Regions from separate parts of the Kitasatospora sp. NPDC059146 genome, predicted to be linked through region 1. Evidence: riboswitches for the same ligand, from Rfam matches in the RefSeq annotation. Region 1 holds a riboswitch; the other holds the start of a gene.

What was found. A riboswitch is a leader RNA that binds a small molecule or an ion and turns the genes downstream of it on or off. The one in region 1 is predicted to bind guanidine.
Region 2: it holds a riboswitch for guanidine, as region 1 does, so the genes downstream of both, ACFXPX_RS11450 (DMT family transporter) here and ACFXPX_RS24140 (MBL fold metallo-hydrolase) in region 1, are expected to answer to the same signal.

What each region holds. Positions count from the first base shown of each region.
Region 1 covers NZ_JBHZCY010000059.1:44,940-49,958, forward strand. The annotation lists gene ACFXPX_RS24135 (hypothetical protein) at 31-1,026, opposite strand; gene ACFXPX_RS24140 (MBL fold metallo-hydrolase) at 1,219-2,076, opposite strand; guanidine-III (ykkC-III) riboswitch at 2,089-2,148, opposite strand; gene ACFXPX_RS24145 (DUF397 domain-containing protein) at 2,190-2,387, opposite strand; gene ACFXPX_RS24150 (Scr1 family TA system antitoxin-like transcriptional regulator) at 2,384-3,199, opposite strand; gene fes (enterochelin esterase) at 3,274-4,392, opposite strand; gene fhuB (Fe(3+)-hydroxamate ABC transporter permease FhuB) at 4,410-5,019, opposite strand, start outside.
Region 2 covers NZ_JBHZCY010000019.1:41,119-46,137, forward strand. The annotation lists gene ACFXPX_RS11440 (hypothetical protein) at 1-657, shown strand, start outside; gene ACFXPX_RS11445 (MFS transporter) at 665-2,104, opposite strand; gene ACFXPX_RS11450 (DMT family transporter) at 2,201-2,515, opposite strand; guanidine-III (ykkC-III) riboswitch at 2,560-2,628, opposite strand; tRNA gene ACFXPX_RS11455 (tRNA-Cys) at 2,709-2,780, shown strand; gene ACFXPX_RS11460 (xanthine dehydrogenase family protein molybdopterin-binding subunit) at 2,915-5,019, opposite strand, start outside.

The sequences.
Region 1 (5,019 bases):
GCTCCGAGCCGGAGCCGCTGCGGCTTCGGCTCAGCCGAAGAGGGTGTCGTGGACGGTGGCCATCCGCGCCTGGGCGGGGTGCCTCCTGACCCAGTCCGTGATGTTGTTCACCGCGACGTCGGTGTCGGTCTCCTTGCGGTAGTCCGAGAGCCGGGATCCGGCGATCACGCCGTTGACCCCGATCTCGCCGAGCATCCGTGCCGCGCAGTCGGCACCGTCGGGTGAGGAGCCCATGGTCCAGGCGAAGACGCCGGCGATGTTCCCCGCCTCACGGTTGGCGACGCTGTCCCTGAGCCCCGTGACCTTGTCGCCGTCGGTCTTCATGCAGGTCCCGGTCAACGTGGCGAAGACCGCCGAACCGTCGGTGGCGAACCGGTGCCTGGTGGGGATTCCGCCGCCCTCCCGGGAGAAGGTGTCGCGCACCTGCGCGTAGGTGCCGGTCACGGCCGTCGACTCCAGGGGGTCCAGGTTCTGCTTGAGTGCGTTCCAGGCGGCGTCACTGCTCGACGGGTAGGGCACCTCGTACATCACCCTGATCCCGGCGGCCAGCAGTTTGTCGCGGACCAGGCCTCGCAGTGCACTGATCTGGGCGGGCTGGTCGCCGTCGGTGGACGACTTGATGTCGACCCACACGGCCGCGAGGTTCTTGCCGCTGCGCCGGGCGTTGGCGAGTGCGTCGAATACCGCGCCGGTGCGTTTCCGCTTGATGTTGACCGGGTCGACGCTCTCCGACGCCGGGTTGCCGGGGTCGCAGGAGACCCACTGCCTGGTGCCGCCGCACGCGCCGGAGACGTTGAACGCGGCATCGACCTCGACGCCGTTGTAGCCGGCGGCGAGGGCGTTGTCGACCTGGTCGGCGGAGTTCAGGTTGTGGGCGAAGACGTAGATCGGGCGCGGGGGATGCGGGGCGGCCGGGGCCGAGGTCACGGGCATCGCGGTGAGGAGGACCGCGGTGATGCCGACCGTGGCGTGGCCGCCACCCCGGAGGCGGCGCAGGCTGCGGGAGACCCGCTCGGATCGTGCCATGAGAGGACACTCCTTCCTGAGGGTCATACGTCCTGTCCATGTCAATCTCGGGAGTGAGCGGCTCCGCGGGATGTGCCCGGCGGGATGTGACGCAACTATGCCGAGCGGTCGTCAGGCGTGCAAGACCACCGATGCGGGCCAGCCGTCAGCACCCGCGCCGGCCCACCCGGGCCGGCGTGACCGCCCGGCCCCTCAGTCGTTGGGGCAGAGGATCAGGTCGTCCAGCGCGTGCCGCCGCGGCCGGTCACCGAGTTCGGCGAGGGCGGCGCGGATGCGGTGCAGGTGGTCGACGGTGAGCTGGAGCGGGGGTTCGTCGGGCTGGTGGGTGGTGCGGATCGGGTAGTCGACGCCGGGTTCGCGGGTCATCTCGATGTGGCAGCCGAGGACGTACGTGACGGGCCGCTCCCGGGTGAACGCGATCAGGCGCTCGATGCTGCGGCCGAAGGCGGGCCAGTCGTCGATGTAGAGCCGGCCGGGGTAGACGGTGTCGCCGGTGAGCAGGAAGCCCGTCCACGGGTCGTAGTAGGTGACGGCGGCCGGGTGGTGGCCGGGGGTGGCCAGGCATTCCAGGACCCGTCCGCCGCCGAGGTCGACGCGGGCGGTGGCCTCCGGGTCGTGGTCGAAGCCGAAGTACGCCCAGGCGGTGGGCCGGTCGGCGCCGACCAGGGCGGTGTCCGGCCGGTCGGCGAACTGCCCGTCCCCCGCGACGTGGTCGCCGTGCGGGTGGGTGTGCAGGACCAGCAGCGGGTAGTGGTCGCGGGGGTTGCGGGCGAGCCACTGCGCGATCAGCCCGTCGACGGTCGCCCGGAGCGGGAAGTACGCGGGCTCGGCGGTCGCTCCGGTGTCGATGAGGACCGCCCGGTCCGCCCCGAAGAGCAGGAACAGGAACGGCGCCTCGTAGTGCACCGCCTTGTTCTGCCGCAGGATGACGGTGTTCTCGTCGTACGCGTAGGCCTGGATCTCCGGGTCCGTGTCGTGCTTCGCGGACGGCGAGCCGTGGATCCACGGCACGTCCAGCGGACGGGCGATCGGTGCGTCGGCGGCGGTCATGACGACTCCCTGGGTGCGTCGTCTTGGCGGGCCGGGTACGGCGCACATCTCGTCCGGGGCGGGCGCCGTCGCGCTGCCGCCCGTGACGCTAGCACGAGGCCCGGCCAGCGGCCTCAGCCGACGTGGCGAGGAACGTTTCGGGTGAACTCGATGAAGTCGGCCCAGGCCCCAGGGGCGAAGGCGAGTTGAGGGCCGGACTTGTCCTTGGAGTCGCGGACGTGGATTGTGCCCTCGGCGTGAGCGATCTCGATGCACGAGCCGCCCTCGCTCCCGCTGTGGCTGGACTTACGCCAAGTCAACTCGCTACTCACTGGTCCTCCACCAACGCGTTGATGAACTCGGCCGACTTCTCCGGAGTGAGAGCCTGCCGAAGGATCCTTTCATGGCGTTGACTCAGGAACTGCACCTTGTCGGTGTCCGCGTGGAGCATCCCGGCTGCTTGGCCCTCCTCGTAGGCGAGCCGCTCGTGTTCCGGCAAGTCCAGGAGAACGAACGGTCCTTCCAGGCCAGGGTGGAAACCGACCGAGGGAACGATCTGGATGGCCACGTTGCGCTGCCTGCCGATGACGAGGAGGTGCAGCAACTGCTCGACGTGGGCTTCCTCCGTGCTGAGTCGGCGGTGGAGGACGTTCTCCTCGATCACGAAGTTGAACGCCTTGCTCTGGACCTTCAGCAACTCCTGACGCTCAAGGCGAGCGGCCACCCGTACCGCAACGGTCTCGTCGTCCAGCGGGGGCCAGCGTCCGTCGATGACGGTCTTGGCTGTTGCGGCGGTCTGTAGCAAGCCAGGGAAGAGCTGGTTCTCGTACCAGTTGATGACCACCGCCTCCCCTTCGTTGCGAATGTAGTCCTCAGCGAATCGCGGATACTTCTCGGGCTTCAAGTAGTCCGCCCCTGCCAGCAGGATCCCCTTCGCGCCGCACATCTCGTCCGCCACCTGCAGCAGGTGCAGCGACGGCTTGCGCCGCCCGGCCTCCATCGATCGCAGGCTCTCGTAGCTGTAGCCGGCCTCGGTCGCCAGGGCCTCGCGGCTGACTCCGGCGCGGGCGCGCCAGAGCTTGAGCTGGTCACCGCAGTACTGCCATGACATCGGCGGCGGCGTGGCGGACGAGGACGCGTTCATCGCTGACCCCCCAGGTCACTCGGTGTGGGTTCCGACGCTACGTCCGCACAGGCGTCGGGGGTATGCGAATTGACCTAAACCGTCCTTGCGGGTGACCCCAGCAGGTGCGCCAGTCCGTCGGCGAGGCCGCCGCGCCAGCAGGCGTAGTCGTGGCCGCCGTTGAACTCCTGGTAGTGGAGGTCGTAGCCGCGTGCCGTGAGCACGTCGCGCAGGTGGCGGTTCTGGGTGAGGAGCATCCACTCCTGGAGGCCGACCTCGATCCAGAACCGGGCGTCCCGGTGGGGTTCGGCGGCGAAGCGGCGGGTGAGCCACTCGCTGCCGGCGTCGAACTCGGTCTCGTCGGGCCACCAGAAGGAGCCGGACTGGGAGAGGGCGTTGCCGAAGCGGTCCGGGCGCCGGAAGGCGGCGTAGGCGGCGGTGAGGCCGCCGGCGCTCTGGCCGGCGATGGCGGTCCGGCGCGGGTCGTCGGTGGCGTCGAACTCCGCTGCGGCCCAGGGCAGGAGGCGGTCGGCGAGGAGGTCGACGAAGGCCGGGTTGCAGCTCAGGTCGTCGGGGCGGCCGGGGCCCATGGTGTGCACCAGCAGGGCGACGGTGGGCGGGATCGCGCCGTCGGCGGTCAGGTTGTCGAGGGTGTCGCCGACGGAGAGCACCTCGCCCCACATCTCGCCGTCGAGCAGTACCGCGACCGGGTACGGGCCGAGGCCGGGTCCGTACCCGGCGGGGAGGTGGACGTCGACCCGCCGCCCGGCCACCGTGCGGGGGAGGGTGCGCCCGCGCGGTACGTCCTCGCGCCGCCGGACGTACGGCTGGGCGGGGGCCTGCGGCAGGCTGAGCACGGAGGCGGGGTGGCGGCCGTCGCGGGCGGGCAGGCGGGGTTCGCTGTCGCGGGGGTCGGGGCGGGCGTGGTCGAGGACGTGCAGCCAGTCGGCGCGGGTGGTGCCGGGGGGCGCGCCGTGGAAGGGGTGCAGCTGGTAGGAGGCGCGGTGGTCGGCGCGCAGCCGGTAGGTGATCTCCCAGCGGCCGCCCCGGCGTTCCATCAGGTGGGGGGTCAGGTCGCCGGCGTGCCGGTCCTTGTCGGTGACGGTGTGGACGAGGGCGAGCACGCCGTCGCAGTCCTGTTCGGTGGAGATGAAGGTGACCAGCCGGTACGCGGCGTCGTCCGGGTCGGGTGCGATCAGCGGGAAGGCGTTCAACGTCTGTCTCTCCAGGATCAGTTGGTACGGCGCCCGAGCAGCACCCAGAGCAGGAAGGGGCCGCCGAGCACGGTGGTGACGATGCCGACGGGGATCTCCACCCCGCCGATCAGCACCCGTCCGAGGGTGTCGGCGAGCACGACGAGCAGGGCGCCGGTGAGCGCGGAGCCGAGCACCGGCACCCGGGTCGGTCCGGCGAGCCGGGCGGCGAGTACGGGTGCGGCGAGGGCGACGAAGCCGACCGGCCCGCAGATCCCGACGGCGAGCCCGGCGAGGGCGACGGCGAGCAGCAGGCAGGCGAGCCGGACCCTCCCGGGGTCGACGCCCAGCGAGGCGGCCACGCTGTCGTCGAAGCGCAGCACCGCCAGCCACCGGGCCACCACCAGGGCGGTCGGCACCAGGACGGCGAGTCCGAGGAGCGCGGGCGTGGCGATGGCGTAGTCCCGGCCGTTGAGGCTGCCGGAGGTCCAGACGTACAGCGAGCCGGCGGAGTTGAGCGAGCGCCGGGCGAGGGCGACCTGGATGACGGCCGAGGCGAGCGCCGACATGGCGAGTCCGACGACCAGCACCCGGTAGCCGCGGGCGCCGAGCCCGCCGGAGACGAGGGTGACGACCAGGACGGCGGCC
Region 2 (5,019 bases), on a different contig from region 1:
ACCAACACCGGCTTCACCGACCTGCCGGCCCTGCCCTTCGACTACCGCAAGGAGCTGATCGGCAGCCGCACCCCCTGCCTGGAGGGCCAGCGCAACCTGCTGCCCACCGCCGTCAAGCGCGGCTGGCGCTACGACAGCAGCGGCAACGGCACCCAGGTCTGGCCGCAGAAGATCCAGGGCGGCGCGCTCTGGGACCTCCCGCTGCAGTCCATCCCCTTCCCCGGGCACACCTTCCAGGTGCTGTCGATGGACTACAACATCATGTTCAACCAGTGCGGCCCCAACACCAAGGCCGACCCGGCGCTCTACCCGGGCTTCCAGGCCCAGGCCCGGGACTCGTACCTGATGGGCTTCGACCGCACCTACAACAGCAACCGTGCGCCGTACATCATCGGCAACCACTTCGAGGAGTGGAACGGCGGCATCTACATGAACGCCGTCGAGGACGTGCTCAAGTCGATCGCGGGCAAGCCCGAGGTGCGGCTGGTCTCCTTCCGCCAACTGGTCGACTGGCTGGACGCCCAGGACCCGGCGGTGCTGCGCAAGCTCCAGGGCCTCGGCCCGGGCCAGTCCCCGGCCGGCGGCTGGGAGGCCTTCCTCGGCACCCCGGCCGCGCCGCCGGCCGCCTCCCCCTCCCCCACCGCCGCCGCGTCCTGACCCCGGGTCAGGCCCGGACCCGCACCCGCCCGGCGAGCAGCGCCCCCAGCGCCGCCACCGCGGCCATCACCAGCAGGATCACCGCGAAGGCGCCGGGCGAGCCGTCGGCCCCGGCGCCCTCGTGCGCCGCGGCCAGTGACCCGCCGCCCAGCGCCGCGAACAGCACCCCGGCCAGACCGGTCAGCAGCACGTTGCCCAGGGCGTCGCTCATCTGCAGCGCGGCCGAGTTGGCCCCGGCGTCCTCGGGCGCGGAGAGCTTCATCATCAGCACGCTGACGCTCGCGACCGTCAGCCCCATCCCGATGCCGCCGACGCCCCAGGCCACCGAGGCCACCCAGGCCGGGACCGCCGGGACCAGCACCAGCGCGGCGGCCGCGATCGCCACCGCCGTCAGCACGAAGCCGCCCCGGATCATCGCCTCGCGGTACCGCTCGGCCCCCGGGCGGCCCTGCAGCCAGGAGCCCAGCGCCCAGGTCAGCCCGCCGCTGGTCAGGGTGAGCCCGGACAGGGTCGGCGAGAGGCCGCGCTCGGTGGTCATCATCAGCGGGACGAAGGCCTCGGCGCCGAGGAACGCCCCCGCCGCCAGCCCGCGCAGCAGGATCACCGTCGGCAGCCCGCGCCCGGCCCGCAGGGTCCGCTTCGGCAGCAGTCCCAGCACGGCCGGGGCCAGCAGCGCCGCACCGGCGACGCCGGGGAGCAGCCCGACCAGGTCCCGGCGCTGGCCGGCGTACTGCAGCAAGCCGGCGCCGACCGCCGCCATCGCGGCCAGCAGGGTGCGGCGGCGGTCGAAGTCGGCGCCCTTGAGCACCGGGTGGTCCCGCTCGGAGCGGGCCAGCGCCGGGCCCATCACCGCCAGCGGCAGCAGGATCAGCACCGGCACCGCCAGGAAGACCCAGCGCCAGCCGAGGTGCTGGGTGACGGCCCCGGAGACCAGCGGCCCGACGATCGAGGGCAGCACCCAGGCCGAGGAGAAGGCGGCGAACACCGCCGGCCGCAGGCGCTCCGGGTAGGCCCGGCCGACCACCACGTACAGCGCGACGATCACCAGCCCGCCGCCCAGCCCCTGGATCGCCCGCCCGGCCACGAACACCCACATGCCCGGCGCCGTCCCGGCCACCACCAGGCCCGCGCCGAACACCGCGATGCCGGTGAACAGCGGCTGGAGCGGGCCGCGCCGGTCGCACCACTGGCCGGAGACGACCAGGGCGAACAGCGTGGTGGTGAAGTAACCGGAGAAGGCGAAGGCGTACAGCCCCAGGCCGTCCAGCTGCCGGGCCGCGGTCGGCATCGCGGTGTTGACGGCGGTCGCCTCGAAGGCGATCACCAGCACGACCGACACGATCCCGAGCGTCAGGGCCCGGAAGCGGCCGCTCATGACCCCGCCCCCGGGGTCAGCTCCGGAGGGTATCGAGGGGGAGTCGACCGAGGTGGGGGAGGCAGTGGTCATACGTAACATCGTAAGAGCCGTCCGCGTCCTTGACTCCTGACCGGAGTCCCTGACCGGGTCCGTCGCAGGGCCTAGGACCGGCCCCGGGGGCAGGCGTCAGTGCAGCACCTTGAGCCCCACCACGCCGCAGACGATCAGCAGCAGGCAGCCGATCCGGGCCATGGTCACCGCGTCGCCCAGGACGGCCATGCCGTAGACCGCGGTGCCGACCGCGCCGATGCCGACCCAGACCGCGTAGCCGGTGCCGATCGGGATGGTGCGCATCGCGTACGCCAGCCCGCCCATGCTGAACAGCAGCGCGACGCCGAAGACGAGGCTGGGAACGAGGCGGGAGAAGCCCTTGGACGATTCCAGGGCCACTGCCCAGACGGTCTCCAGGAGACCCGAGACGATCAGAACGAGCCAAGCCATGACGGCCGTACCTCCGCAGTCCACAGCGGCCGGATTGCCGCTGAACTGCGCCGTCTTGTCGTCACCGGGTACGACGCGCTCGTCCGGGGTGGCGGGGAATCAACCACCTGCTCCGACCGTAGCACACATTGCCACACAGAATTTACACAACGTCATTGACCCCATTCGGCCGGTCCGCCATCCTGAATTCACTGGCCGTGTGCCCGAGTGGCTCAGGGAATCGTCTGCAAAGCGATGTACGCGGGTTCAATTCCCGCCACGGCCTCGAAAGGGGAATTGCCGGTCGACCGAAGTCGACCGGCAATTCCGCATTTCCCGTTCCGTTTCCGGCCGCCCGACCCGACCCGACGACCCGACGGGCACCCGCGGCGGCGGGGCCCGACGGCCGCAGGCGCCGGCTCAGGCCGTGACGGCGTCCTCCGGGCGGATCGGCAGCCGGCCCACCGGCAGCCCGGTGGCGGCCCGGACGGCGGCGGCGACCGCCGAGGGGGCGACCACCGCGGGCACCGCGCTGACCGCCTTGGCCCCGAAGGTGGCGACCACGTCCCGCTCCTCCAGCAGCGCGGCGATCCGCACCTCGGGAGTGTCCAGCGAGGTCGGCAGCCGGTAGCCGGTGAGCGAGGGGTTGGTCATCACCCCGCCCGAGGTCTGGAGGTCCTCCATCAGCGCCAGTCCCACGCCGTGGGCCACGCCCGCCTCGATCCGGTCCTCGATCTGGCGCGGGTTCAGCGCCCGGCCGACGTCCTGGGCGACGGTCATCTCGACCACCCGGACGGCCCCCAGCTCGATGTCCACGTCCACCACCGCGCGCATCGCGCAGAAGGAGATGGAGACGAAGGCGTCGCCGTGTCCGGACTCGTCCAGCGGCTCGGTCGGGTGCGGGCGGCACTGCGCGGTGGCCCAGAGCTCCTTGCCCTCCAGCGCCTCCGCGACCGGCATGCCGAGCACCCCGTCGTAGGAGGTGATCTTGCCGTCGGCGATCTGCAGCAGCTCCACCGACATCCCGAAGTCGGCCGCGATCGGCTGCAGCAGCTGGTGGCGGACCATCAGCGCGGCCCGCTCGACCGCCCCGCCGGAGACCCAGGTATGCCGGCCCCGGGCGGAGGGCCCGGCGATCGACTGGTCGCTGTCGGCCGGCGCGATGTAGACCTCGCTGACGCCCAGCACCGTCTGCACGATCTGCCGGGCCAGCGTGGCGAAGCCCTGCCCGGCGTCGACGGCCGCGCAGATCACCGTGGCGTGGTCACCGCTGACCCGCACGGTGGCGGTGGAGACCTCGTCCTCGCCCTCGGCGCCCAGCATGTGCACCATGCCGACGGCGTAGCCGATCCCGCGCCGCACCGCGGCCGGGTCCCCGGCCCCGCCGGGACCGCCGGGCAGCAGCCACTCGGCGTCCGGGTCGTCCACCGGCAGGGCCGGCAGCGGCTCGGCGGCCACCGCGTCCAGCAGCGCCTTCACCGGGGCGGGGCAGGTGACGGCCTGTCCGGTGGGCAGCGGGTCGCCGGTGGACATCGCGTTGCGGCGGCGGATCTCCACCGGGTCCACGCCCACCCGGGCGGCCAGCTGGTCCAGCTGCGACTCGTACGCGAAGCAGGCCTGGAGCGCGCCCTCGCCGCGCATCCGCCCGGCCGGCGGGTTGTTGGTGCGCACCGCCCAGGCGTCCACGAACACGTTGGGGCAGACGTACGGGCCGACCGAGAAGGCCGTCGCGGCGGCCAGCGCCTCGGCGGAGACGTCGGCGTAGGCGCCGCCGTCCAGCAGGATCTGCGCCTCCACCTTCACCAGGGTGCCGTCGGCGTCGGCGTGGTGGCGGTAGCGCAGCAGCGCGGGGTGGCGCGAGGTGTGGGTGTGGAAGGACTCCTCGCGGGTGAGGGTCATCTTCACCGGGCGGCCGGTGCGCAGCGCCAGCAGCGCCAGGGTGACCTGGAAGGAGAGGTCCTCGCGGTCGGTGGTGGCGCCGGGCACGCCGGTGACCACCAGGCGGACCCGGTCCGGCTCCAGGCCGAGGCAGGCGGCGGTGCGGTCGCGGTCGCCGTGCGGGTCGGTGGAGGACAGGTGCAGCTCGACGCCGCCGTCCGGGCGCGGCACGGCCAGCCCGGCCTCGGCGCCGAGCGGGGCCGGGTCCTGCCGGCCGACCTGGTAGAGGCCCTCGACGATGATCTCGCCGGCCGCGTCCGGGTCCCCGGTGCGCAGCGGCAGGTGGCGGAACAGGTTGCCGTCCGGGTGCAGCGCCGGAGCGGTGAAGGCCTGCTCGGGGTCGGTGACCGCCTCCAGCGGCTCGTAGTCGACCGCGATCAGGCCGACGGCCAGCCGGGCGGTGTCGGGGTGGTCGGCGGCGACCGCGGCGATCGGCTCGCCGTGGTGGCGCACCACGCCGGCGGCCAGCACCGGGCGGTCGGAGACGATCGGGCCGGCCGGGGCGCCGTCCGGCAGGCCGTCCGGGCCGGGCGGCAGGTCGGCGGCGGTGACCACGGCGTGCACCCCGGGCAGGGCGAGCGCGGCCG